DNA from 2 places in the Paenibacillus sp. FSL L8-0644 genome. Region 1 is predicted to be linked to the other one. Evidence: riboswitches for the same ligand, from Rfam matches in the RefSeq annotation. Region 1 holds a riboswitch; the other holds the start of a gene.
The links. Region 1 has a riboswitch for FMN ahead of NSS94_RS06875 (DMT family transporter). Riboswitches for the same ligand answer to the same signal wherever they lie in the genome.
Positions count from the first base shown of each region.

Region 1 (14,972 bases):
ACATTGAAGAAAATCAACTATTAATCGGACTCAACATGCTCAACTTAATAAATTTGTAAGAATCACGAAAGAAAAATGAACATTTCGCCCTTTATCCTTGAATTATCAGCAATATACGAAGGGAGAACACCCATGACTTACGTAATACGTACACATCAGTTGACCAAAGCCCTGAAGGGTAACGAAATTGTAACGGGAGTCAGTATGAATGTGCGCAAGGGAGAAACCTATGGCTTTCTCGGCCCTAACGGGGCAGGCAAGACAACGATGATGAAAATGATTACGAATTTACTCAAGCCGACATCGGGTGAAATTGAATTATTCGGTGAGAAATTAACGCCAAAGTCGTATCATCTGCTCGGACGTATGGGTTCGATTATTGAATACCCGATTTTTTATGATAGGCTGACGGCGCAGCAAAATCTCGAACTTCATTGTGAATACATGGGCTACTATAATAAGCAGGCTGTTCGGGATGCCCTGGAATTAGTAAACTTGCAGAATGCGGATGACAAGTCGGTAAAAGACTTTTCACTGGGAATGAAACAGCGTCTCGGGATTGCCCGCGCTATTGCGACTAAGCCAGAGCTACTCATTTTGGATGAACCGATTAATGGTCTGGACCCCGTGGGAATCAAGGAAATCCGCCAACTATTCCACATGCTATGCAAGGAATATGGGATGACTCTGCTCGTGTCCAGTCATATTTTAGCGGAAATAGAGCAGATTGCGGATACGGTAGGCGTGATTAATCACGGAAGGCTGATTGAGGAAGTGTCGATGGAACAGGTGCGGGAAACCAATACGGAATACATCGAATTTACGACCAACGATTGTAAAAAGGCGGCCTACGTCCTCTCCCATCATCTGAATCTGAATAATATAAGGGTGCTCAATGAACAGAGTATACGTATTTACGATTCAAATGTACCGCAGAAACAAATTACGAAGACGCTCATTTTAAATGATATAGAAGTGGATTCCATTCATCAGAAAAGCAGTACGCTGGAAGACTACTTTTTGCGGCTGTTAAACGGAGGTGATCTTCATGCTTAAGTTGATGCAACTGGAGCTCAAAAAATTTCATCTGGCGGGTTATATCCGTTCAGCACTGATCGCCAATGCATGCATTCTTGGGCTGCTCTGTATCATCGCGCTGGACAGCCAAAGTACAGGAATACCCGAATTTACACAGTACACTCAGCTTCTCGATCTCATGGACATGCTGGTCAGAGCCACATTTATTGTGTTTGCCTCCGTTCTCCTGTGCCGCTTTATCGTAGGGGAATTTAAGTCCAAATCGATTACGATCCTGTTCATGTATCCGATTCACCGTCAGAAGCTGATGATCGCCAAGCTCTTGGTTGTGCTGCTGTTTACCTTCTTGTCTATTATTATTTCGGAAATAATCATTACGGCTGCTATTCATCTGCTCAACCAGTTTGTCTTGATTGTACCCGATAACCTTACTCTTTCGATACTGGGTCAACAATCAGCACGGACGCTGATCAATGCCGTTGCTGCCAGCTTTATGGGACTGGTTCCGCTGTATATGGGGATGCGAAGATACTCTGTACCTACTACCATTGTGACCTCAATCCTGATTGTAGCATTGCTTTTCTCTAATAATAACGGCGCTACACTTAGCTCCATAGCCCCCGTGCAAATAGGCTTCTCTATACTGGGAATGCTGGTGGCTTATGCGGCGATTCGACGCATTGAGTATAAGGATATTACTTCATAGTATGTAACTTAGTAAAACGCTTTCGAAAAATAGATGAAAATCATTGTTAGATATACACACATTTTTCACTGGACTTCATTCTAAAACAGGTATATCCTATAGGAGAAATTAAAAAACGGAATAAGGATCTTCGGGGTAGGGTGTGATTCCCAACCGGCGGTATGGCTCATGGAGCTAAGCCCGCGACTCTGTATCTGGCAACAGGATACGGACTGATTTGGTGAGATGCCAAAGCCGACGGTAAAGTCCGGATGGAAGAAGATCGAAATATCAACATGCCGCGAAGTGGATGAATGCTGCGTTATGGGTTTTGCAGTTGCAGTAACTTCATTTAACTTGCATAAAGCGGCAAGTTTATTTGATCAACCCCCGTCTTGCATGGCCTTTCGCCATGGACGGGGGTTTTTGTGCCACCGGTCCTGTATTCGCAAGGAGCTAATTGAGTATGAGTCAATCTTCTACTGTACTAACATCCAAAGGTTTTGATCATAGCTCCCACATGAAAAGCGGTTTTTGGCTGGTCGCAATTGGGGCAGCCTTGTGGGGCGCTGATCCGCTGTTTCGTATTATTTTGCTAAAATCATTTACTTCAACACAAATTGTACTAATGGAGCATGTGCTGCTCTTCCTCGCTCTGACACCGATGCTGTGGAAGCATCGTGAGGAACTCAAAGCGGTACGGCTTCGTCAAGTTTTCGCTATTTTGTTCGTCTCGTGGGGCGGCTCGGCTCTGGCCAGCGTGATTTTTACCATGGCGCTCAGCAACGGTGATCTGAATGCTGTACTCTTACTCCAGAAGCTTCAACCATTGGTCGCTATTATTCTGGCCCGCGTTATATTGAAGGAAATGCTGCCGCGTCATTTTGGATTATTAATTGTCGTCGCTCTGTTCGGGACGTATCTTCTGACCTTCGGTTGGTCGCTCCCCTTCGGGCATGTTCGTGATTTTGTCCAGGTCGGTAGTCTACTTGCACTGGGTGCAGCGGTTCTGTGGGGCGGTTCGACAGTCATGGGAAGCTACTTGCTTCGTTCAATGAAATATGAAACGGTAACCTCCCTCCGCTTCATGGTGGCGCTCCCTCTGCTAATTGTCCTCACCTCTGTAGAGCATGCGCCATGGAATATGCCTGCCGGTACATGGGCAGGCGCAGCTGTGATTATCAACTTGCTATTGCAGGCATTGCTTCCGGGTCTTCTTAGCTTATTGCTGTATTACAAAGGCTTAAGTACGACCAAAGCGTCTTATGCTACGATGGCAGAATTGAGCTTTCCCATGGTGGGTGTCGTGATTAATTGGATCGCATTTCAGCAAATCGTTACTGTAGCGCAATTGACTGGTTTTATGCTCATCTGGATTACGCTCTTTATGATTTCACGTCAGCAAAAAAATTAACAGTTCAATGTCCCCTTCATGACTCACCCAAGCCAAATTGTGAAGATGCTTTTGCATCTCCGATTTGGCTTTTTATGTGTTCGCATTAATATTAATCATAGTTCTTTAGACCTGTTTTTCAAAAAAAGTGTCTAAAATATGCTACTATTTCTCGTTTCCCAATGATTACATCTATAAAATTCGTCGGTTTATGTCGAATAAAACAATGTAGTGATCATCAGACACAGAGGAGCAAGAACTATGACTAAAACAAAACAAACAGTTCCGTGGTGGAACAGGTTTCTCAAGCAGTTTTATTTAATGAGGACAAGATTAATAATATCTTTTTTAGCTGTGTTATTGATTCCGAGCGTACTTATCGGGTACTTTTCTTATCAGGGGGCTACGACACAACTCAGTCAGCAAATGGGCGGTTCCGTATACACGAATCTGTATCTGATCCGGAGCAATGTCAATCAGTATGTAGCGCCTATTATGAAAGACCTGGACGTGCTTACCACTGAAATCAATTCTGATTCCATTGGTACCAACCAAGAGACCCTTCAGAAAAAGTTAGATGTTATCGTCAAGGCTCACCCCGAGCTAGATGCAGCGCTTCTCGGCAATGAGAAGGGGCAATACATACGTTCGCCGAAAAAACAGGAGTCCGATTATGATCCCAGGGAGAGAAAATGGTACAAAAACGCGATGCTGGAAAAGGGTAAAGTATTCGTCGGTGTTCCAGTTGCCAGCGTCACGACAGGGAATTTAGTCGTTAATATATCGGGAACGCTGGAGGACGGTGAAGGAGCTGTTGCCCTGGCTTTGAACCTGGACAAAATGAGTGAAAGTCTGCAGTCTGTTAAGATTGGTGAGCGCGGAGGACTCATTATTGTTGATTCTGAACATAAAGTTGTATCTGGGACTGGAACAGCTTTCAACAAGACAGGCAAAAAAGCGGCTGACGCCATAGAAGGACTTCCCGAAGTGGCGACAACCGTCGAAAATGATACTCCTTCCATGTCGCAAATTCAATTTATGAATCGAGATATGCTGGCCTTTACACTTAAGGACCCTCTCACCGGTTGGAGCATTGTCGCACTGTCGGATCTGGAGGATTATAGTGATGCAGTCCAACCAATTCTGAAACAAAGCCTGATTGTGATTGTTATTTCCATACTTGCCGCGGCGATCATCATTGTGCTTATGGTCCGCTCATTCTTAATTCCGCTGCGCAAGCTGCAAGCAGGAACACGCATCGTCCGTGACGGAAATCTGACCGAACGTGTTAATCTATCCAGCAAGGATGAGTTCGGCGAACTGGCACAGAATTTTGACCAGATGACGCATTCCTTGCATACGATGGTCTCAGAGGTCAACCAAACCTCCTCCCGACTTGCTTCCTCTTCCCTGATAATCAAGGAAAGCACAGAGCAAACGACGGAGTCCGTACAACATGTAGCGGAAACGGTTATGGAATCCGCGGAAAATGCAGCCACCAGCGCCGAGGCATCCGAGCAGACCGCTAATGCCGTTGAAGAAATGGCGAAGGGTGTCAGCACCATTGCCGAATCGGCAAGCTCCATCGTGGATTCAGCAGGACAAACCGAGCATGATGTGGCTCAAGGCAGTCAAATGATCAGTAGTGTACGGACCCAAATGGACCGTATTCTGGAGGCTGTCAGCCAAACGGCTAGCCTAATGGATGAGCTATCCCAGCTCTCGGACGATGCGAAGCAGATGAATACGGCTATTGCCGCCATTGCCAAGCAAACCAATTTGTTGTCTCTGAACGCGTCTATTGAAGCTTCCAGAGCTGGCGAAGCCGGGCGTGGATTTGCCGTAGTCGCTATAGAGGTACGCAAGCTGTCTGAGCAATCCAAGGAAAGCGCGGATTCCATCAGTCAGATTATTACTCAGATGCTCGATTTGATTCAACGCTCTACCGCTACCATGAACGGTAATGTTCGTAACCAGGTAGGTGAAGGTATGCGTATTAGCCAAGATGCAGAAGGTGCATTTACGAATATTGAGCGCTCTACTTCTCATATCGTGGAACAAATTCAAAGTGTGTCCGCTGCTGCTGAACAAATCTCAGCCAGTACAGAGGAAGTCTCCGCCACTGTTACCCATTTGGCAAGCCTGTCTCGCAATTCGGCGGACAGCTCGCAGACAACATCTGCTGCTGCTCAGGAACAAATGGCAGCTATGGAGGAAATTGCCTCTTCGTCACAGGAGTTGTCCAACATGGCGCAGGATTTGCAACAGCTGGTTAAGCGATTTAAGATTTAACTTACTACTAACAAAAGCCTTCGTCCGTATACAAATTACGGGCGAAGGCTTTTTACATTTGAGTTCTTGATATGCTCTCTCTCTTGTTACTTATAGGGTCATCTGACCGGTTAAATGACGGCGTCTATCTCCTTCAGGGTCGTGCTCCACCTTAATATTCTGATGGAAAATAGCTGTAGTCCGCTCTTCTCTGTCGTACATCGGCCAAGCCCCCTCGGACAGCACTGGCTTCCCATCACGTGCAAAAGCAACCCATGCCTGCTGCATATCTTGAGCCAGCTTCTGCATCGAAGGTTGAATCTCTAATCCAAGCTTATCTAGCAGCTCCAGATTATCGAAAACAAACGCAATCTCTGCACCGTGAACCGCTTGTCCAAAGGTAGGATGCCCCGGCAATGTCCAATCAAAACGATACATCCATACAGGCGCATGCGCCGACTGTGCAACAGCAAGAGCCAACGCAGGACGCCAAAAAAATAGATCGGTCAACATTTGCGCCTGTCCCTCAATCGTAACCGGAAAAGGTTCTATCAGGTCGCCGATGTCTGACATGCCCGTCATCATTTCCAATGCCTGTCTCGCTGTCGACTTGTTCATTAGATGGGATTCTTTTCGGATGAAATAGCCCCCCTCATGCAAGTTCGTTCCAATCAAAACGGAAACCTGCTTTGCTGAACCTTGCGCGATTGCAGACAGGGGTACATCTGGCAAGGTCACACCGTCCACAACGGGTTGATAGATCATCGCCATCCCTGGTCCGATGACTTCATGCGTCTTCGCCATCGCTAGCATCAGCGCATCTGTCGGCAGGCTAAACAACCTCTCTGGATGCTGAGTGTCCACACCCAGCTGCTGTAGATACACAGCCGTCACTTGCTCGGCCTGTGAAGTTGGCAATACCTGCGACGCACCGCTCTGCAAAATTGCACGCTGGAACAGTCCTTTAGCTGCTGGCATCGCCAATAAAGCGGCAATACTCATCGCGCCTGCTGATTCACCGAACACCGTCACTTCGTCCGGATTGCCGCCAAAGGCAGAGATGTGATCCCTAACCCATTCCAGCGCAGCGATCTGATCCAGTAGTCCCGCATTAGAGGTCAGGCCATCTCCCTTTGGAGTCAGATGCAAAAATCCTAACGGCCCCAATCGATAATTGATCGTAACAACCACAACATCGCCATTCTTCGCCATGCGTTCCCCGTCATATAAAGGTATAATCCCGGACCCCGTGATAAAGGCACCGCCATGAACCCACACCATCACTGGACGTCCCTTCTCAGGAGTCTTCGAAGCAGGTGTCCAAACGTTCAGGTATAAGCAATCCTCTGACTGCTTAGGCGGTTCCACCAGATTTCCAGTCATACTTTCAGCGGATGGCATAGGTTGCGGACAGATTGGCCCAAAACTCGTCGCAGCCCGCACACCCTCCCAAGACTCCAAAGGCTGGGGCGCGTGAAAACGTAGTTTTCCAACAGGAGGCTGTGCATATGGGATACCTTTCCACACATGATATCCATTTCCCGTTTCCCCACGTAATTGACCTAAACGAGTATGTACCGTAATACTTTCCATTATGAAGCCCCCTTTATTTCGTATGTTCAACACAACGGTATAATATCAATCTTTACATATCTCTATTATACCCTTTGCACACGGCCAAACCAAAAAATACCGGAAGCACTTTTGCGCTCCGGCATTTTTATAAACAAGATAGGGAAATAGCGATTAATCCCGAACTTCTTCTTTTGGAATCAGCTTGTAAATTTCTTCGCTTTCCATAGAGTCAATTAGTCGATCTAGCCACTTGTAATAAGCGACGGCCTGCTTCATTTTCATACGATCTTGCTGAAGAATCGCCTTAAATTCCTCGTACTCTTCACCCTGATTCATCAATCTGTCCAGCTCATCAATGGCTTTGCGCAACACCAGTAAATTTGTTTCTACTGCTTTTCTCCATTTAATAGCGAAGAAGTCAGTGAAGGTTTGATGCCAGTCATATTCGACTTCATACAAGTCTTTGCGTGAGCCCTTGCTCCATACCTTATTTACCATTTTCAGATCCAATAATGTTCGAACTCCTGTACTCATGCTCGTTTTGCTCATTTCCATTTCACGGCCCATCTCGTCCAGCGTCATCGGTTTATCCGCAAAAAAAAGCAAACCGTATAAATGCCCCGCAGACAAAGTAATCCCATACAGGTCCATGTTTTTACCTATAGCTTCTATGACACGTTTGCGAATTTTTTGCAGCGAAGCCTGCTGCTCATCACCTAACTGGTACAAGCTCATGCTTGCAACCTCCTAATTTTAGAGCATTTTGCACAACCTAGTATGAACGATTTACCCGTAAAAGATTAGCTTTGACGCAATATATGAAATCTTTCAACAATAAATGAAATGTTTCAAAAGCAAAGCTTCTGTCTATATTACAACAGCATGGGTCGTTCAAAATCATAATTCGCAAAATTGCTAATGATAGTAAACTTTTTAAATTATGGATATACATAAATCTTTTTCTTATGGTTATATTTCATTGTCTATTTTAAAAAAAGCACTATCGGTTGTAAAGTTCCGAATGTTTGAGCATTCTATAGAACGAAGGAGCATATCGAAGGAAACTTTGTACAGTTTTTTCTGTACGTACTTTATGAACAGTTTTTTTGTTTGAAATGTAAGCAATGCTTCTGTTACAATTAATTTTGTCATTAACCGTTCAGGATGTTCAGAATTATGATTTTTATACTCAATCCTTAATGCAACATGGGGTTAATACCAAGCAAAGTATAGAAAGAAGAGGTGTATGTATGACGATTTTGGAAGTCAAAAATGTCAGCAAACTCTTTGGTCCTCACGCAGAGCAAGGTGTTCCGCTCCTGGAGCAAGGCTGGGGCAAGGAAAAGTTGGCCAAAGAAAAACAGATTACTGTTGGTGTCAATAAGGCCAACATGGAAATTAAGCAAGGTGAAATTTTCGTAATTATGGGGCTATCGGGCAGTGGCAAGTCCACTTTGGTGCGAATGCTAAATCGCTTGATTGAGCCTACCTCCGGTGAAATTCTGGTCCACGGCAAAGATCTCCGTAAGATGAACAAAGAACAACTTCGCGAAGTTCGTCGTAAAACCATCAGCATGGTTTTTCAAAAATTCGCTCTGTTCCCACATCGGACTGTATTAGAAAATGTAGAATATGGTCTTGAAATTCAAAAGGTAGAAAAAGCACAGCGTCAGGAAAAGGCGCAACAAGCGCTGGAACTGGTTGGTCTTAAAAACTGGGGCGATAAAATGCCCGATGAATTGAGTGGCGGCATGCAGCAGCGTGTCGGTCTGGCACGGGCGCTGGCTAATGACCCTGAAGTGCTCCTGATGGATGAAGCGTTCAGTGCATTGGACCCGCTCATTCGCCGTGACATGCAGGATGAGCTGTTGGAGCTTCAGGATAAAATGAAGAAAACCATTGTGTTTATCACCCATGATCTGGATGAAGCGTTGCGGATTGGTGACCGGATTGCATTGATGCGAGACGGTGCGGTCGTACAAATCGGTACACCGGAAGAAATTATGATCCAACCGGCTAACTCTTATGTAGCCCGCTTCGTCGAGGATGTGGATCTGTCCAAGGTATTGACGGCTGCTCATGTCATGCTTCGTCCAGAAACCATCACCATGGATCGTGGTCCGCGTGTGGCTCTGGAATTGATGCGGGAGCGTGGGATTTCCAATTTGTTCGTCATTGACCGCACCAAAAAGCTACTGGGTGTTATTAACGCCGAGGATGCTGTTCATGCACTGCGCAATAATTTGAAAATTGAAGATATTTTGATCACGGACGGACCGCAGGTTGCTGCCGAGACAGTCATTAATGATTTATTTGAAATTACAAGCTCGTCCAAGGTGCCGCTGGCTGTGGTCGATGACAAGCAAAAGCTGCTGGGCGTTATCGTCCGTGGAGCATTGCTCGGCGCACTTGGTGGAGATGTTACCACTACGAAGGAGGTGAATGCCCGTGATACCGAAACTGCCAATCGCTGAGTGGATTCAATCCATTGTAGACTGGATGGGTATTCATCTGGCTGGATTGTTTAATGTTATTTCTTCCATTATAGAAGCTGTAGTTGGCTTTTTCTCAGGCCTGTTCATGCTTCCGCACCCTCTGGTGTTCATCGTAATCATCGGGATTATCGCCTTTATGATCGGGCGGGTTCAGCTTACGCTATTTACTGTCATCGGCTTCCTGCTGATTGATAATCTTGGTTATTGGAGTGAAACAATGAATACGCTCGGACTGGTCATCACGTCTGCGCTCGTATCCATTGTTATCGGGATTCCCATCGGGATCTGGTGTGCATACAGTAAATCGGCATCACGCATTATCACGCCTTTACTTGATTTTATGCAGACGATGCCTGCGTTCGTGTACTTACTCCCAGCGGTTACCTTTTTCAGCCTGGGTGTTGTGCCGGGTGTTATCGCATCTGTTATCTTTGCTATCCCCCCAACCATTCGCATGACCAACTTGGGGATTATGCAAGTATCAGGTGAGCTGATCGAAGCATCAGACGCTTTTGGTTCAACATCTGCGCAAAAGCTGTTCAAAGTTCAGCTTCCACTTGCATTGCCTACCTTAATGGCTGGTATTAACCAGACGATTATGCTGTCACTGTCTATGGTTGTCATTGCTTCCATGATCGGTGCGGAAGGCATCGGTGCTGTTGTGTACCGTGCTGTGACACAGCTGCAAATCGGTAAAGGTTTTGAAGCCGGCTTAGCTGTTGTCGTTCTGGCTATTGTGCTTGACCGTTTTACGCAAAACCTGTTTAAACCTACGCAAAAAGGCAAAAGCCGCGTATCCAGCAAGCAAAAAGTATGGATTACTTCTGCAGTTACAGCTGTCATTCTGATCGCTGGTGCATCCCAATATTTTGTTGGAACGGATCATTCCGCATCTGGCAAAGGTAACGCTGCTGCCAACCCGGTTGGCGAAGAAGTCGGTTACAAAATTATCGGTATTGATGCCGGGGCAGGCATTATGAAATCGACTGCCAAAGCAATTCAAGACTACAATTTGTCTGATTGGAAGCTGGTTGAAGGTTCCGGTGCAGCTATGACGGCCACACTGGACAAAGCCATTAAAGCGAAAAAACCGATCATTATTACAGGTTGGACTCCACACTGGATGTTCAACAAGTATGATCTCAAATATTTGGAAGACCCTAAGAATTCTTATGGTGAAGCCGAGGGGATTCATACGATTGCCCGTAAAGGCTTGCAGCAGGATGCTCCTATCGCTTATGAGTTTCTAAAACGTTTCAAATGGACACCAGAAGATATGGGTGAAATGATGGTCGCCATTCAAGCCGGAACCAGTCCTGAGCAAGCTGCCAAGGATTGGGCGGAGAAACATGCCGACAAGGTTCAGGAATGGACTCAAGGACTGCAACCTGTCAATGGTGACACCTTCAAGCTAAGTTATGTGGCTTGGGATTCTGAAATTGCCAGCACGAATTTGCTAAGTTATATTTTGGAGAACAAACTGGGTTACAAAGTAACAGCACTTCAAGTTGAAGCAGGTCCTATGTGGACGGGTGTCGCTAGTGGTGATGTAGATGCTTCACCGGCTGCATGGCTGCCGTTAACACATGCGGATTACTGGGCTAAATACAAGGATAAGCTCGACGATCTTGGGGCTAATATGAGCGGTGTTAAAACCGGATTGGTCGTTCCAGCTTACATGGATGTTAAATCGATTACTGATTTGCAGGATAACGGAGCCGAAGCGGCTCCGGCTTCCGCCACAACTGGAGACTTTGGCAAAGAGGTCGGCTACCGCATTGTCGGTACCGACCCTGGCGCCGGACTAATGAAGCTGACCGCTAAAGCTATGAATGACTATGGCTTATCCGACTGGAAGCTGCTTGAAAGCTCTGGAGCTGCTATGACTGCTACACTGGATAAAGCTATCAAAGCCAAGCAGCCTATCGTCGTAACAGGTTGGACACCTCACTGGATGTTTAACAAATATGATTTGAAATACTTGAAAGATCCTAAAAAAGCGTACGGTGATAAGGAAGAAATTCATACAATCGCCCGCAAAGGTTTGAAGCAGGATGCTCCTGTGGCTTATGAATTTCTAAGCCGATTTAAGTGGACTGCTGAAGATATGGGTGAAGTGATGATCGCGATTCAGGACGGTACTGCCCCACAGCAGGCTGCCAAGAATTGGGCTGATAAACATCCTGACAAGGTTCAGGAATGGATCAAGGGTCTGCAGCCCGTCAACGGCGATCCTTTGAAGCTAAGCTACGCTGCTTGGGATTCTGAAATTGCCAGTACGAACGTATTGAAATATGTATTGGAACAAAAATTAGGCTATAAAGTAACAGCTCTGCAGGTGGAAATCGGCCCGATGTGGACTGGCGTAGCTGGCGGAAGTGTAGATGCTACCGCAGCCGCTTGGCTTCCATTGACGCATGCTGATTATTGGGCTCAATACAAGGATAAGGTGGATGACATCGGAACCAGCATGACTGGCGTTATGTCCGGGCTTGTCGTTCCATCCTATGTGCCGATTGATTCTATCGAGGATCTTCAGCCGCCGCAATAATATTTTTTCTGCTTTTAAACCATACGAACAAGCAAAAGGCAGATCAGGGTTTACTCCTGATCTGCCTTTTTGTGATATCCAATATTTAGAGTTGCTCTCAGCCTTTTAGCGTGAATCCTTCTTGAGCGGACACTTCGGCATGCTGCTCTGTCGTCTGGTGCTGTCTAAAGAATAACGGATAGATCGCGAAAGACACCAGCAGACTTACACAACCAATGACGCCTAGAGCAATCATATCTTTGAAAATGTACGTGATATCCAGTCCTTTGAGCGTGATGTTCCGTACAGCATCCAGGTAATACGTCAGTGGCAATATCTCAGCAAGCCCCCGCAAGAAGCCGGGCATTGCCTCTAATGGCCATGTATAGCCTGACAGCATAAAGGAAGGAACAGCAATCAGCATCAGAGTTTGGGTCGCATCTACTCTGGTTTTGGAAAAGAGACTGAACAGGAAGCCTAATCCGCACAAGGCAAAGTTAAAAACCAGCGACACTAAAATCAACGGCAGTACCTGTCCCCTGAACGGAATATCGAAGCATAAAGCGCTGATACTGAATACAGTCAGCACATTGAAAGCTCCCGCTGCATAATACGGTGCCAGTTTGGCAATAGCCAAACGCCAAGGGGTATTTCTCCATGCGCCAAATCTTCCCCAAGTCCCTGCTTCCTTATCACGCGTGCAAGACAACGCAATACCTAGCAGCAAACACTGCTGGAGAGCCGCAGAAATAACCCCCAACGGCATGAAAAGCTTATAATCATATACTGGGTTAAATAGCACTCTGGATCGGAACGGGATGGTAGTCAGCGTCGACGCGGCCTGATCGGCGTTCATTCCCTTTTGTTTCATGGAATTGACTGATACTCCGGCACTCACGCTACTAATAACCTGATTCGCAATCCGACTGGCACTATTGGAATACATCATATTACTGCCGTCAATCAGCGTGAGCACGGGTGGATTCTCCCCATGCTTAAGCCGAGTAGTAAAGTTGTCGGGAATGACGATTCCGACCTTAGCTTCTCCAGTCTCTACTTGACGGACTACATCATCCTGATTGTTTGCTTGCCGTGTAACGGCAAATGAATCGGTCGAATCAAACGCCTGAATGATCTGGCGACTGAGTTGCGAATTATCTCCGTCGTACACGGTGACAGGCATCTCGGTAATCCGCTGATGTGAATATAGGAAGCCGAATAGTATCGTATACACAATCGGCGTAATCAGCAGAATAGCCATAAAGCGGCGGTCCCGGAAGATGCTCAGCCATTCCTCGCGAAACACATCGCGGATACGAAGTCTTTCCTGTGAATCCTGCATATTACTGCGCCCCTTTGCCTGTAAACAGAACCGTGGAGCCTGTTGGAACCGATGCAGCAAGGTCTGGCAATGCTACTTTAACACCGAAGGAACGGACATCCTTGTCACCGGAGCTTTGGCTCGGTTTTTGAATGGCAAAGTCAGCAGCCGATTCTAACAGAATGACTTTACCCTTCAGCTCCTTACCGCCAGACAGCAATTTAATTTGGACTGTATCCCCTGCTTGAAGACCGTTCAGAGACGTTTCAGGTACATAGAATTTAGCCCAACGTTGTGTCGAAGTTTCAATGGTATAAACCGGGAACCCTGCACTAGCCATTTCACCTAAGCTAAGCGACTTGGATTTTACGATTCCATCCTCGGACGCACGCAGCGTAGTGTAGCTCAAATAGGTCTGAGCCTCTTGAAGTGCGGCTTCCGCTTGGGCTACCTGTGCATTGGCACCTGCAACCGCAGATTGAGCCTGCTCAACTGTGGATTGCGCCGCCTTCACCGCAGATTGCGCTTGTTCTACCGAAGCCTGAGCGGCTTTGACATCTTCCTGTTGCAGAGCAACTTTGCCCGCTCCTGCCTGTGCTTCCTTCACCGCAGCCAAGGCTTGACGGTATTGAGCTTCAGCCGCCGTAATTTCCTCCTTGCGGCTTCCCTCCCGTGCCATATCCAATTTTTGCGACTCCGCATTATACTTGGCCACTGCCTGTTGATGTTCCAATGTCGCTTGATCCAAAGATGCCTGGGTTGCTGCACCGGCTTCTTGAAGCTTTTTGGCACGCTCCAGATTTTTAACGGTCAGGTCCAGCGTTTCCTTGGCTACCTTCACAGATACTTGCAATTGCTCAAGCTCCTGTGGTCTTGCCCCGCTCTTGAGGGCATCCAGTTTTGCCAAGGCGGCGTTCGCAGCCGCTTTGGCCTGTTCAATCTGGCTGGAGGAAGCCTCTGCGGTCACACTGACCGATGTCGTGCCTTGGCTTTTCTTGGCCTGAGCAGCACTCACAGTAGCCTGTGCCTGGCCTACGCCTGCTTGAGCCTGCAACACTCCAGCTTTTGCTTTGGATACATTACTCTTGGCTGCCAGCAATGCCGCCTGTGCCTGCTTCACCTTATCTTCCAACTCGCGACTTTCCAGATGGGCTAACACCTGCCCTTTTTTAACCTGATCGCCTTCTTTGACGAGCATCTGGTCAATCCGTCCTGCCATTTTAAAGCTGGCATTGAGGGTATCCGACTCCACATAAGCCGTAGGAATGGAAGAAGACTGATCCGCAGACAAGCTGCTTCCACCCCGTGGAAGAGCAGTTAAGGCATATATCCCAACCGCGATTAAAATAATAAGTACGACATAAATCGTATATTTTTTAGCTTTCATGTTTTCATCACTCCATCTGTATATTAATGTTGCATGCCCAATGCATTACACACAAAAACTTCAATGCTTTCACGAGCCTCTTGCAGATTCATCGTTTCGCCCCAAACCATTGACCTCATAGGTGCAAAAATGTAAATCCCAAATAAGCAATTGGCTGTTGTTTTGGCATCCAGCTTACTTGAAATTTTTCCATGAAACTTGCCGGAATCGATCTCTGCCTCCATAAAATCAAAATAGTCAGCCAGCACCTGCCTAATATTAAAATGCTGCTCTTGCG
Region 1 covers NZ_JBBOYN010000001.1:1,519,251-1,534,222, reverse strand. Annotated here, with positions in the region: gene NSS94_RS06890 (sensor histidine kinase) at 1-24, shown strand, start outside; gene NSS94_RS06885 (ABC transporter ATP-binding protein) at 133-1,056, shown strand; gene NSS94_RS06880 (ABC transporter permease) at 1,049-1,744, shown strand; FMN riboswitch at 1,867-2,011, shown strand; gene NSS94_RS06875 (DMT family transporter) at 2,190-3,137, shown strand; gene NSS94_RS06870 (methyl-accepting chemotaxis protein) at 3,378-5,408, shown strand; gene NSS94_RS06865 (carboxylesterase/lipase family protein) at 5,499-6,980, opposite strand; gene NSS94_RS06860 (GbsR/MarR family transcriptional regulator) at 7,134-7,697, opposite strand; gene NSS94_RS06855 (quaternary amine ABC transporter ATP-binding protein) at 8,213-9,436, shown strand; gene NSS94_RS06850 (glycine betaine ABC transporter substrate-binding protein) at 9,411-12,008, shown strand; gene NSS94_RS06845 (ABC transporter permease) at 12,106-13,329, opposite strand; gene NSS94_RS06840 (HlyD family secretion protein) at 13,331-14,695, opposite strand; gene NSS94_RS06835 (TetR/AcrR family transcriptional regulator) at 14,719-14,972, opposite strand, start outside.

Region 2 (14,972 bases), 1.7 Mb from region 1:
TTGCTGACGAATCCCAGGAAAGATGGTTTGACAAGCTGGCACTCAATGAGGCCATTGGCGGACTATCTGAGCGGGAGCGGTTGATTGTGTACCTGCGCTATTACCGGGATCAGACGCAATCAGAGGTTGCAAGTCGGCTTGGTATTTCTCAGGTGCAGGTATCACGGCTGGAAAAAAAGATTTTACAACTGATCCGCGATCAGATTGCCCAATAATAACAGTCAGGATCTTAGTGAAATCCTTATGCTTACGTATTTTTAAAGGGTATTCCAAAGCCATTTTAATGGTCAGGGGTACTCTTTTTTGCGTGGGATAAAAGACAATACACAGAATAGGTTTCCTTGCTTCGTTCCATACTAACTGATAATTACGAGGATAAGGAGGGGATCGGATGACTCATACTCCGGCTCCTACAGTAGCTCCTATTGTCTACTTGCGGCTCCGCAGCCGTGTCCGCATGATACAAGGACAGGATTTACATTTGGGTGATGTAGCCAATTTGCTGACTAATCCTGAATGGGAAAAGGAACTGCTTGGGCTTGTTCTCAAGCGGCCGCAGCACCAGGACGGTAATCTGATACTGATAGATATGCTGCAGATCATAGCAAAAATTAGAGATCATATTCCGGGGGTCGTAGTTGAATCTCTTGGGAAGCCGCATGTACTTGTCGAACTCGTGGAGAAACCCCGTAAGCCGTCCAAAATACTGTTTGTTTTGGTATGGGTGCTTCTGTTTTTTGGCTCTGCGCTGACAATTATGAATTTTCATGCCGACGTTAGCATGATGGAAGTACAGGTTCGGATTGTGGAGATGATTACGGGACATAAGGATGAGCATCCGTACCTGTTTCAAATTGCTTACTCAATCGGCATCGGCTTTGGCATGATCGTTTTTTTTAATCACTTGTTCAAGAAAAATTGGAACGAGGAGCCGACACCGCTGGAGGTGGAAATGTATCTGTACCAGGAAAATGTGGATCAGTATGTTGTGGCAGAGGAATATGAAAAGATGGCCCGTCTGCAGACAAAGGCTAAGAAACCATGATATTTGTACAGGCTGCACTTCAGATTATTTTAGGTATTGCTGGGGGCCTTGCGGTGGGTAGCGGTGTAATTGCTTTTTTTATTGTGCTGGATATCATGCCGCGATTAGCTCAACTCACCCGTACGTATAAAAAATCACGTGCATACGAAAAGGCAATGATTATAGGTTCAGTGCTGGGGACTGTGGTGGATTTTTGGAACATTTGCTTGCCACTACCGGGCATATTTACATGGATACCTGGGCTATTTTGCGGAGTGTTTATTGGTTTGCTCGCCGCGGCTTTAACGGAGGTATTAAATCTCCTGCCTATACTCGCCAAGCGACTCCACATGACCGTGTATATGCTCGGTCTGCTAATGGCAATGGTGCTTGGTAAGGTGACGGGTTCCTTATTTGACTGGTTTGTATACAACCGTTAACAACGAAAGCGAAGGGGACAAGGAATATGGATCACAGAGCGGATCAAGAGCATCGGGAGCAGCATCAAGAAGACGGGGTAATCGGAAGGGAATATCATACTGGCGAAGAAAAGTTGAGTCCATGGCAGGAAAAGCAGGCGCAGGAATCTGCACGTTTTAAACACAAAAAAGAGAGTGAGCGATCTGATAACGTAGAGGAGTCCGTTCGCTACTGGCAGGCCGAAGATAATATATCGCCGAGGATGAAGGATAACAAGAATACACTTGAAACAGTATTAGGTTTGGGGGAGACCTTTGATGTCGTATTCAGGGAAATGACACTGGGAGGGCGTCATACTGGATATCTGTTCCTGAATACCTTTGCGAAGGATCAAATTATGCTTGAAGTGCTAAAGCGGCTCACCTATCTGACGCCGGATAATCTCTCTTCCGATGGACTACAAGCGTATTTCGAAAACTTTATTCCACATATTCAGGTGGAGAAGACAGATAAGATGTCAGTCGTCATTAACAAGGTACTGACGGGGATGAGTGCCTTTTTCATGGAAGGTGAACGTTTTTCCCTTATTCTGGATACCCGTAATTATCCGGTGCGTAGTCCAGAGGAACCCTCTTTGGAGCGGGTTGTGCGCGGTGCCCGCGACGGGTTTACTGAAACAATGCTTACAAATGTAGGTCTGGTACGCCGGCGTTTGCGGGACCCAGGACTTAAATTTGAGGCTATGCAGGTCGGACGCCGAACTCGAACGGACGTATGCTTGGGCTATATTGACGATATTGTAGATAAGGTGATGGTGGATACTGTACGAGACAAAATTAAAAATGTTAATTTGGATGGTATTCCGCTGGCCGATAAGCAATTAGAGGAGACGATTATCAATAAAGGTTGGAATCCATATCCATTAGTACGATATTCGGAGCGACCAGATGTCGTGGCATCGCATATTATGGAAGGGAGACTCGTTATTTTCGTAGATACCTCACCCAGCGTGATGATCTTGCCTACCACTTTTTTTGACTTGTGTCAGCATGCAGAAGAAAATCGGCAAACCGCTTTTATGGGAAGTTATTTGCGGTGGGTACGTTTTTTAGGCATATTCGCCTCAATGTTTCTGCTTCCGATGTGGCTGCTAATGGTCATCAATCCCGAATTAAAACCAGCTTTTCTTGATTTTATTGGTCCTCAAAAGGAAGCACATCTTCCGCTGATTGCACAGTTTATCATCGTGGAACTAGGGGTCGATCTCATGCGAATGGCGGCTGTGCATACTCCGACACCACTGGCTTCCGCTATGGGCTTGATCGCAGCCATTCTGGTCGGTGATATAGCGGTTAAGACGGGACTTTTCGTGAATGAGGTCGTGCTGTATATGGCTGTCGCTGCCATAGGAATGTTCGCAACACCGAGCTACGAGCTGGGGCTGGCAAATAGACTGATTCGACTATTCCTGCTGGTTGCTGTTGCGATTTTTCACGTACCGGGCTTTGTCGTGGGTACGACACTGATCATTTTGATGCTGACGCTGCATCGGTCATATAATTCTTCGTATTTGTGGCCGTTCATTCCTTTTAATGCCAAAGCGTTAGCTTCCATCTTGTTCCGTATGCCTGTACTAGATGCGGCTAACCGCCCGTCATCTAACAAAACGAGGGACAATACGCGTATGCCCCATACGGATGCCGACACAGATTCGAACTCAGGCAATGGACAGGAGCATTAATATAAATGATCTGCATAAAAATCCATTGTTCTTGATGTTTTTTTTGCTATACTGGTGTAAACATTCGATGGAATATGACTAGCTTGTTCCAGAAAGAGAGGCGCCAGAACATGTATTTGCATGGAAGCAGTAAAATTAACAGCAATGGACATTTGGAGATCGGCGGTTGTGATACAACGCTTTTGAAAGAGCGTTTTGGCACGCCGCTATATATTGTTGACGAACAGTTAGTCCGCCGGCGTTGCCGGGAATTCATAGAAGCTTTTCGTGAAACTGGATTGAAGTTTCAAGTTGCTTATGCAAGCAAAGCGTTTTGTGTTATGGCGATGTGCGCTTTAGCTGCTGAAGAAGGGATGTCGCTTGACGTTGTTTCCAGTGGAGAATTATTTACTGCGCTACAAGCAGGGTTCCCGGCAGAACGAATCCATTTTCACGGCAATAACAAAACACCGGAAGAAATTGAAATGGCGTTAGATGCGCAAATTGGTTGCTTCGTCATCGATAGCGAAATGGAGTTGCATTTGTTGCAGGCCCTTGCCTCTGAGAAGGAACAGCAGGTGAATATCTTACTGCGGGTTACACCAGGGGTTGAGGCGCACACGCATGAATATATGGCCACAGGTCAAGAAGATTCGAAATTTGGCTTTGACATTGGGAACGGTACAGCACGCCAAGCAGTGGAACAGGCTATCAAGCTAGATCATCTTAACCTGCTGGGGGTACATTCTCATATCGGTTCGCAAATATTCGAAGTGAATGGCTTCCAAATGGCTGCTGAACGGGTTGCAGCTTTTTCCAGAGAAATTAAGGAACAGCTTCAGTTTTCTTTCAAAGTGATTAATCTGGGTGGGGGATTTGGCATTCGCTACACAGAAGAGGACACACCGCTGAAAGTTTCCACCTATGTGCAGGCTATCGGCGAAGCGGTGAAAACTTATTTTTCAGGACTTTACGATGAACTTCCAGAAATTTGGATTGAGCCGGGACGCAGTATTGTAGGCGATTCAGGCACGACCTTATATACGGTAGGAAGCATCAAGGATATTCCGCAAGTACGTAAATATGTTTCGGTAGATGGTGGGATGACAGATAATCCACGCCCTGCACTGTATCAGGCCAAGTATGAAGCGATGCTGGCTAATCGAGCGCAGGATACGAACGAAGAGACGGTGTCCATTGCGGGCAAATGCTGCGAAAGCGGCGATATGCTGATTTGGGATGTAGAGCTGCCTCGTATAAATAGCGGCGACTTGCTCGCTGTTGCCTCAACCGGAGCCTACAATTACTCGATGGCGAGTAATTATAACCGAATACGTCGACCTGCAGTTGTATTTGTCAACAACGGTGAAGCCGAGTTGGTGGTGCGTCGGGAAACCTACGAAGATATCGTACGCAACGATGTTGTGCCACAGCGCTTGGTTCGTGATCAAGCCAGTCCGGCGGTTCAGCCCAACGCCAAGATTACGGTTTCGTCCTGATTTTAACATTGTAAGATCAAGCAGGCCATTGAGTCGGTAATCATATACCGGGGTCAATGGCCCTTTTTTTTGGACAAGACTTTGCTAAGCGCGGCAATTCATAGTAAACTGGAACTTGATGTTATTTAGTTCTCAAAACAGGTTGAAAAGGAGATACAAACAATGAAAAAAGGTAGAATAGATCTTGAAAACGGCGGTATCGTCGAAATTGACTTTTTCCCAGAAGAAGCTCCAAACACCGTTGCTAACTTTGAAAAGCTGGCAAACAGCGGTTACTACAACGGTTTGAGCTTCCACCGTGTCATTCCTGGCTTTGTTGCTCAAGGTGGTTGTCCGATCGGTAACGGTACAGGCGGTCCTGGTTACACGATTGACTGTGAAACAGCTACGAATACAACAAAGCATGCCAAAGGCGTTCTGTCCATGGCTCATGCAGGTCGCAACACAGGTGGCAGCCAATTCTTTATCTGCTACGCTCCACAACCACATTTAGATGGAGTACATACTGTATTTGGTAAAGTAACCAAAGGTATGGAATTCATTGATGCTGTAAAGCAAGGCGACAAAATGAAAGAGGTTAAAGTATTTGACGTGTAATTTTACCGTTAATTACATGATCTTTTTTTAATAGCGTTGCACCTAAGCCGTTCTGTCTTTGGACAGGGCGGCTTTTGTTGTCTTTTGTTTGACGGTTTATTGATTTTCGCAATCACGTAGGCATTACAGTGCGTAAGATCACATTCGAAAAGTAAGTGTTGTGATAGCCTTTTCATAAGAATGCAATTTCCAATTTTTTTTATATGAGTATTCAAACTCGTTAAGGATTGGAAAAGAAGGGGGCTTATCACATTGTCTATTTTAACGAGCACAAATCGACTCGGATTTTTTGAAATCCGACTGGAATCCATTGGTGGACTCGGCGCTAATCTGGCTGGCAAAATGTTGGCCGAAACCGGGGTGCTTGGTTTGGGGCTGAATGCTTCAAATTTTTCGTCCTACGGTTCGGAAAAAAAGGGAACTCCGGTTAAAAGTTTCGTCCGTTTCTGTGAGCCAGAAGTCGATATTCGGGATCACAGTCCGATTGAGCAACCGCATGTGGTAGGCATTTTCCATGAAACGTTATACAAAACGGTAAATGTAATCAGCGGACTGCCAGCGGATGGGATTGTAGTGGTTAATTCCACGCGTCCAGCAGAAGAAATACGGGCTGATTTGGGACTGGTATCCGGAACATTAGCGGTGGTGGATGCGATGGGCATCGCACTGGAAGAGCGAACCAAACTAAATACGTCCATGCTCGGTGCCTTGTTCCGTGTCTGTGACTTCCTGGACCCGGAAGCGATGAGATCGGTTATACGCAGTACCTTTGAAAAGAAAAATCCACTGTTAGTGGAACCTAATCTGCGTACGTTTAACCGTGGTTATGATGAAATGGAACTGCACGTATATCCGGTTACTGATGACGCGCAGGATCGGGTTTTTGAACGTCCGCAGCCATTGCTGGGATACGAAACGCAATTACTGGGGGGCGTTATTGCAACTCAGGGAAACAGCATAACGAGAGATGTTAGTGGTTCACGTCAGGGGTATGTGCCTGAATATGAAGTTGATAAATGTACCCATTGTGCCAAGTGTGATTCGATTTGCCCGGATTATTGTTTTGTATGGGAAGAGCAAGCAGACAAACGCGGAAGAATGATGCCATTTTTGCAAGGGATTGATTACCAGTATTGCAAAGGATGTCTGAAATGTGTAGATATTTGCCCATCGGGGGCACTAAGCTCGCGTCGCGAGCAATGGGGATGGGCTGAACAGAATCGAGTTGCCCACCAATTTCCGGTATATGAAGGAGGGCGTGCGTAATGGCAAAACTGGAGGAAGAACTCAAACAGACAGGCGCCGCGCAAGTGACAACGTTCGAATCCGGTAATGAAATGGCAGCAACGGCGGCTGCGCAGATTAATTATCATATGATGGGATATTTCCCGATTACTCCATCTACCGAGGTAGCGCAGTATCTAGATCAGATGAGAACGAGAGGTCAGCATAATATTAAGCTGGTTGCAGCAGACGGAGAACACGGATCGGCAGGGATTTGTTATGGAGCTGCCGCAGCGGGAGCGAGGGTGGTGAACGCCACTAGTTCGCAAGGTTTCCTGTACATGCTGGAGCAGTTACCTGTTCAGTCAGGTACCCGTTTTCCTATGGTTATGAATCTGGTGACACGAGCTGTCAGTGGTCCCCTAGATATTCGCGGAGATCATTCGGATCTGTACTATGGTTTGAATACAGGCTGGGTCATTTTGACGGCAAGTACACCACAGGCTGTGTATGATATGAACATTATGGCACTAAAAATTGCAGAGCACAGCGATGTTCGGCTGCCTGTAATGGTCGCATATGACGGTTTTTATACGTCCCATCAAAAACGTAAAGTGCAATATTTTGCCGATGCTGAGACCGTGCGTGGTTTTGTAGGTCCTAACCCGAACTTAAATTATCCGAATATTACGGATTTTGATCATCCTGTTACTGTGGGCGCGCATATGAACGGCGATGACTTGACGAATAATCATGTTCAGCTGTCCGAAGCACTGAAGCTGTCAGAAGGAGTATATGAGCAGGTAGCAGCAGAATATGCCGCTTTATCCGGTCGGGAATACCCGATTTTAGATCTGTATCAAATGGAGGATGCTGAGGTTGCGGTATTTCTGTTGAATTCGGCGGCTGAATCGGCCAAGGATGTGGCGGATCAACTCCGCGCGCGCGGAATTAAAGCTGGTGTGATACGTCCGAACATCATCCGACCGTTCCCAGCCGCACAACTGCGGGAAGCATTACGCAATGTCAAGGCGTTGCTGGTAGGTGAACGTGCAGACTCGTATGGGGCGGACGGCGGTAATTTAACGCATGAAATTAAAGCGGCCTTGCAGGAGGACCCGCTGAATCGGACACTCGTGTTGAGCCGTATCTTTGGCTTGGGCGGCAAAGATTTTTATGCAGAAGATGCAGAGGCGTTCTTCCAGCTTGCAATCGAGGCGGCAGAGGCCGGACGAGTAGAGAAGCCCTTTGATTACTACGGAATTAATTCGGGTTCACCGGACAAGGTGATGCCGCAAGTTATGCAGCCGCCACGTGGTAATGATTACCGGACGGGTCTGATTCAGGTTACGCCGGACGAGGAGACCGGGAAGCTCAAGGTCAAGGTACCACCTTTGCGGTCGTTGACAACCAAACCACGGCGTCTTTCACCAGGCCACGGAGCTTGTCCAGGATGTGGGGCATTGTCTGCGCTGGAACTGTTTTTCAAAGGTATTGAAGGGGATATTGTCGTGCTGTTCCAGACAGGCTGCGTATATGTGACGACGACAGGGTATCCATATACATCACACAAACAACCGATGATCCACAATCTTTTTCAAAACGGGGCCGCTACCCTTTCAGGAGCGCTGGAAGCTTACATGGAAATGAAACGGCGTAATGAAATTGAGATGTCGGACGATCCGACCTTTATCATGATTAGTGGTGACGGTGGGATGGATATTGGTATGGGTTCTGCGATTGGTGCGGCTCTGCGTAATCATAAGCTAATCATGCTGGAATATGATAACGAGGGGTACATGAATACAGGTTCACAGCAATCTTACTCCACTCCGCTCGGTCACATGACCAGTACGTCGGGTGTAGGTAAAATGCAAAAAGGAAAGCAAGGGCATCACAAGGATACCGTGCAAATCATGGCTGCTTGTAACATTCCGTATGCTTTTACCGCTGCTGAAAGTCATCCGCAGGATATGCTGCGTAAAGCAGCCAAGGCTCAATGGTATGCAAACAACGTGGGTACGGCCTATGGTAAAATCCTGTGCGCCTGTCCGCTGAATTGGAAATCCGAAGACAGACTGGGTACCAGCATTGTGGGCGCCGCAGTCGAGTCCTGTTTCTTTCCTTTGTACGAAATAGAGCAAGGCAGTACGACGATTACGTACAATCCGGAGGACAAAGGAAAACGAATTCCAGCTGCTGAATGGCTGAAATTAATGGGTAAAACGAAGCATCTTATTAAGGAGGAGGCTACGCTGGCGACCTTTGAACAGGAGATTGAGCGTCGCTGGACTATCCTGAAAAAGAAACATGAAATTTCAGAGCTATAATCCTGTTTTTTGCATAATCATCGATTAACATTGTTAGCCGCTGTTACTGTAGTGGCTCGATCAAGATTCTTTGCGCTTTTTGCGCAAAGAATCTTTTTTGTCGTTTATGGGTTGAAGCATAAAAAAACAGGTAATGATTTCCGATATAGGAGTGGAGGCCTATAAGAGGCACGTTAAAAAGTTTTCTTCTGAATTTTAAGATGCAATGAGGTGCAGGTAATGATTAAGCTGAATACAGTTGAAATAATCGAAATTATAAAGAAGCAAATCCCTAAGGTTATGAACATCAAGCCAGTGGAACTCAAGTTTACGGATGATTTTGGACGGACCTCGCTGGCAGCGACAGAACACAAATTTACGCTGACGAACCAGCATTATTCTGCCAAGGTGATGGATTGCGTGTTAGAAACACAAGTACGCCCCATTTTAATGTGCGAAATTATTTATTTTCTAAAATGCGAGTTTATTGACGGACATGTTGATGTACGACTGGATTATGAAGCATGTTCTGAGGAAGGGCGAGGACCGGTTGCTTCAGCCGTAATTACCTTTGATCATGCAACAGAGCTGGGAGTCGAGGAACTGGCCGATCTGATTGACTTGGCGCTTCATATGAACGATAAAACCTGGTTTGAAGAACTCTCCAGCCAATATGTCAAAACCAAAGCAGGAGCTTCTATTTGATAACTTGCTTTTTTTAGAAGTCGGTGCTAATATACGTAACAAGTTTAATGTTAATTCAATTAAATAAGAGCAAGATCCTTCGGGGCGGGGCGAAATTCCCCACCGGCGGTGATGACATGTTTGTGGATCGTTTTTGTGAGAAACAGCATGGCTTAGTCCGTGACCCGGATGCTGAATGATCAGCAGAAGGTGGACCTGGTGCAAATCCGGGACCGACAGTATAGTCTGGATGGGAGAAGGATACGAAGCGCATGTGCATGACGTGACATGTGCCGATTTTTAGCATACCCAATTGTGCGTACGGCTTATTTCGTTGTAGGACAGCATCGGGCGATAGCTTGCTTAAGCTTTCTTTTTGATGGGTGTTCTGAGCGTATTTGGTTGTATACTCAGTCATGCTTTCTATTGGCAAACCTATGATTTCATGTCGTCTTAAGATGCAAATGAACTGCGCTTGTATACTACAAATGTGACTCTCATCACCCCCATGACGGATTGAATCCGAACTGGGGGTTTTTTGCGCTTATAGCTGATGAATTAGGGATAAACTGAGATGTAGTGGAAAGGAGTGAAGGCATGTTTACCGGATTGGTCGAGGAAGTGGGTCGTATTCAAACCATTTCCAAAAGCGGTGAAGCGATGGTGCTGGGGATTTCGGGTTCCGTGGTGTTGGGCGATTTAAAAATAGGAGACAGTGTCTCAGTGAATGGCGTTTGCCTGACGGCGATACAGATCGGTACGAAAGACTTTAAGGTTGATGTGATGCCGGAAACCTTTCGTAGCACTAATCTGAAAGAGTTGAGATCCGGCAGCCGAGTCAATCTGGAGCGAGCGATGGCGGCGAGTGGAAGGTTCGGAGGACATATCGTGCAAGGACATGTGGACGGGACGGGAACGATTCGCGGGGTGACATCAGACCAGAATGCAGTGGTGTTCGAAATTGAGCCTAAAAATCAAACATTATTTAAATATATTCTTCTCAAAGGGTCAATCACAATTGATGGTATAAGCCTCACAGTCGCACAGCGTACGGGAGATACCTTTGCCGTATCCATTATTCCCCACACCTTATCCGAAACGGCCTTACAAGCCAAACGTGAGGGGGATACCGTCAATATCGAATGCGATATTTTGGGCAAATATGTAGAACAGCTTTTAAATTACAGAGGTGCAACGGAGGCGGAGAGAGTAGAAAAAGCTCCTCTCAGTTTGGACTATTTGGCGAAATACGGCTTTGCCTGATATTGAATGGTAAACCTGTTTAGGAGCATTCGTGGCACAAGACATAAGGAGGAAAGTGTTATGGATAGAGGTAGCCAAACAAGTGCAATGGCAAACGTCATAGAGCATGGCGAGTTGGAACATGACGAAGAGATTCGTTTGGATTCCATCGAAGAAGCGTTGGAGGACTTGAAAAACGGTAAGGTTGTCATTGTAGTGGATGATGAACAGCGCGAAAATGAAGGCGATTTTATCGCTTTGGCTGAAAAAGCGTCGCCTGAGGTCATTAATTTCATGATTACAGAAGGTCGCGGGTTGGTCTGTGTGCCGATCACACGACAAAGAGCCGAGGCCTTGGAATTGCATCCTATGGTAAAGCAAAATACAGATTTCCACGGTACTGCCTTTACGGTATCGGTAGATCATATGGAGACAACAACGGGGATTTCAGCGGCCGAGCGTTCCTTGACTGTACGCGCCTTGGCAGACGAAGCAGTCACAGGAAGTGATTTCCGCAAGCCTGGTCACATGTTCCCGCTGATTGCTCGCGATGGGGGTGTCTTGCAGCGTGCTGGTCACACGGAGGCGGCTGTTGATCTGGCTCGACTCAGTGGCTTCAAGCCTGCTGGAGTCATTTGTGAAATTATAAAGGAAGATGGCTCAATGGCCCGCCTGCCTGATCTGGCATTGGTCGCTAAGCGACATCAATTGAAGCTGATCAGTATTCAGGATTTGGTGGACTACCGTCGTCGTTTGTCATTGTAAATAATTTAAATTAAGAGAGGTTGATTAATTATGGCACGTTTTCTAGAAGGTAATCTTGTATCGAACGGTTTAAAATATGGTATTGTGGTGGGCAGATTTAATGAGTTTATTACGAGCAAGCTGTTAAGCGGTGCAATTGACGCACTTCAACGACATGGTGCACAGGAAGATGAAATTGATGTAGCCTGGGTTCCGGGTGCATTTGAAATTTCACTAATTGCGCAAAAAATGGCTGCAAGCGGCAAATATGATGCCGTAATTACGCTGGGTACGGTCATCCGTGGTTCTACTTCACATTATGATATCGTCTGCAATGAAGTGGCCAAGGGTGTGGCAGCGAGCAGCCTAAAAACGGGAGTACCTGTTATTTTTGGGGTAGTGACTACAGAAAACATTGAACAGGCTATTGAACGAGCAGGTACGAAGGCTGGTAATAAAGGTTGGGATTCAGCACTGGCTGCGATTGAAATGGCCAATCTCGGCAAGCAATTTTAATGATAGGAATAGCTGAATAGAACGGTATAAACTGCGAGGGGAAAAAAGGGATTGGATTGTTAAGCAAGGCGATGACGTATATACTACAGAAAGAGGGATTGATAACGCAGAGCATAAGTGCTATAGGGAAAGGTATTGTTGAATGATGATTGGAGTAAGGCAGGGGGAAGCACATTGACAGTCGTAAACTACAAGCTGGAAACATTCGAGGGTCCGCTGGATCTACTGTTGCATCTGATTGATAAAGCCGAAATCGACATTCAGGATATCCCGATTAGCGATATTACTGATCAGTATATGGCTTTTTTGCACAGTATGCAGGAGCTGGAACTGGACATTACGAGCGAGTTTCTGGTGATGGCGGCGACGCTCTTATCCATTAAGAGTAAATTGTTGCTTCCCAAGCCACCTGTGATGGAATATGACGATTTGGATTTTTATGAGGAAGAGGATTATGATCCACGTGAGGAACTGGTCCGCAAGCTGGTGGAGTATCGTAAATATAAAGGGATTGCTCGCCATCTAAGTGAACGTGAGTGGGAGCGGAGTCTAATTTATGGCAAAGAGCCAGAAGATCTGAGTGCATTCCTGCCCACTGAACCCGTAAATCCGGTGCATGGGCTGCATGCAAGCGATTTGGTCGCAGCCTTTCAGCGTGCTTTGCGCAAAGCAGAACGACGTACGACGGTAACCCGTGTTCATCGGGACGAAATTTCAGTCAAGGACCGTATCCGGCAAGTTATCGGGGCTTTAGAGATGGTGGGGAATGGAGGACGGCTACTGTTCTCCAAGCTGATGCATGAGGATATGTATCGGCATGAAGTGGTTGTGACCTTTTTGGCTATCCTTGAACTGATGAAAATGAAGCAAATTTTCTGTTATCAGGAGAAGCTTTTCGATGATATTGTAATGGAGTGGAGAGGGGATTTACGGGTTAATGGATTATCTGAAGCTGAAATCAATTATTGAGGGACTGCTGTTTCTAGCAGGAGAGGAAGGGTTGTCCACCAAGCAGATCGCCGACATTGTAGAGCAGCAGCAAGAGCTGGTTGAACAGTGCCTGGAAGATATGAAGCAGGACATGGAGCAGGGGGGAAGAGGCCTGCAACTTGTCCGTATTGCCGGTCATTATCAGCTTGCAACTTTATCCGAACATGCACCTTACTTTGAAAAGCTCGCATACTCTCCGGCACGTGCGTCACTGTCTCAAGCTGCTTTGGAGACGCTGGCCATTGTGGCCTACCGCCAGCCCATTACAAGAGTTGAAATCGAAGAGATTCGGGGGGTTAAATCCGAGCGGGCCATACATACACTGGTCAACAAGGAGCTCATTGAAGAGAAAGGTCGAGCTGAAGCCATCGGACGGCCGATATTGTACGGAACGACGAAATCATTTTTGGATTATTTCGGTCTGGGCTCTCTGGCAGATCTACCGCAACCGGAGCTGTTCGAGAATTCGGACAATTTGGAGGAAGAGACTCAATTATTGTTCGAGCGTCTGGAGAGTAGCCAGCCTGCGGCCAACGATCTAGATCTTGAATCCCAATAAAGTTGCTCCGGATCTTGCGGTTCACTTATGTAAAAGTTCAAACAGACAGCCAGTCCTCATATCGTTGGGGGCTGGCTGTTGGTATTTTAAGATGCATGATTTTCCGGCGAACGGTCATACTATTTTTGCCATGATATTCTATAGCAAAAAGGTAGGGAGGACACGCCAGTGTGGAAATGGATCAGTATCGCCATCATCGTCGTTATATTACTTGTACTGGCAGTTCTGCTCTCTCGTATTCGTTTGAAGCTGAATATTGCCAAACATGACAATGATGATCGGGCGCATCTAGAGATCAGATTTCTATACGGGATGATAAAAATGAATTACGATGTGCCGGCCATTCTCATAACAGGGTTGAAAAAGGGGCTTCTCTATCGGCTAGATCGCAACAAAAACATACATAAAACGGATGCTTCCGTGGATAGCGGTAATATTGATACAGTAAAAATCAAGCAATTTATACATGATATACGGGTTTTGCTCAAGGGAACGAAATCCTTTAATAAATGGTTGCGACATACATTGGCACATGTGACGATGTCCAAAATGGAATGGTCTACCAACATTAGTCTTGCTGACGCGGCATATACAGCTACCTCAACTGGTATTTTGTGGGGATTAAAAACAACCTTGATCGGTTATGCTTCAAGCTTTGTACGCATGGATTGTACCCCTAAGCTGTATGTTGTGCCCTATTGGGTGGATCGCTTGCGTTTTACCACCACTTTGAACTGTGAAGCAAACGTATCGCTCGGCTATTTAATGTTCTCCTTGCTCATCTTATCTTACCGCATATGGCGCGTTCCGGGTGGACCGGAGGCATGGAAACGGGTTTTTTTCAAAAAAAATGCGGCGGATCATCAAGCTAACAATGAATGGTAAACAGTGGAGAGAGGTGAGACTCAATCCTTTCTGAACTATCGAATGACATACATATTTCCTTGAACCCCTGCGCACAATAGCGAAAGAAAAGGCAGTCTACGCTTGAGATAAGCAGAGGAGGAATAAATCATGTCAGATCACCCGATTCAAGGGCTCATGCAAACCGCAATGGAAAACATCAAAGCCATGGTAGACGTGAATACGATTGTAGGAGACGCAGTGGAAACACCCGATGGTTCTGTTATTTTGCCAATCAGTAAGGTGGGATTTGGTTTCGCTGCCGGGGGAAGTGATTTTAACGTAGACGAAGAGGCACTTCATACTTCCTCGGCGTCGGGTAATCATAGCGGGAAGGAAGGGCATCCTTTTGGAGGCGGTAGCGGTGGTGGTGTATCTATTCATCCCATTGCTTTTCTGGTTGTTGGCAAACAGGGGGCACAGATCGTTCCATTGGACAATCAAACGCATCTGATTGAGAAGCTCATTGACTCCACGCCATACCTGATTGATAAGGTTCAGTCTATCTTCCGGAATTCAGGCGGCGACTTGCAGACTCCCC
Region 2 covers NZ_JBBOYN010000001.1:3,207,205-3,222,176, reverse strand. Annotated here, with positions in the region: gene sigF (RNA polymerase sporulation sigma factor SigF) at 1-215, shown strand, start outside; gene NSS94_RS14545 (stage V sporulation protein AA) at 392-1,045, shown strand; gene NSS94_RS14540 (stage V sporulation protein AB) at 1,042-1,464, shown strand; gene NSS94_RS14535 (spore germination protein) at 1,491-3,185, shown strand; gene lysA (diaminopimelate decarboxylase) at 3,296-4,663, shown strand; gene NSS94_RS14525 (peptidylprolyl isomerase) at 4,826-5,260, shown strand; gene NSS94_RS14520 (2-oxoacid:acceptor oxidoreductase family protein) at 5,513-6,526, shown strand; gene NSS94_RS14515 (thiamine pyrophosphate-dependent enzyme) at 6,526-8,814, shown strand; gene NSS94_RS14510 (IDEAL domain-containing protein) at 9,034-9,498, shown strand; FMN riboswitch at 9,570-9,743, shown strand; gene ribE (riboflavin synthase) at 10,075-10,740, shown strand; gene ribB (3,4-dihydroxy-2-butanone-4-phosphate synthase) at 10,801-11,484, shown strand; gene ribH (6,7-dimethyl-8-ribityllumazine synthase) at 11,515-11,979, shown strand; gene NSS94_RS14490 (segregation and condensation protein A) at 12,154-12,948, shown strand; gene scpB (SMC-Scp complex subunit ScpB) at 12,917-13,528, shown strand; gene NSS94_RS14480 (DUF2953 domain-containing protein) at 13,697-14,413, shown strand; gene ytfJ (GerW family sporulation protein) at 14,543-14,972, shown strand, end outside.
Region 2: another riboswitch for FMN. It lies ahead of ribE (riboflavin synthase); the one in region 1 lies ahead of NSS94_RS06875 (DMT family transporter).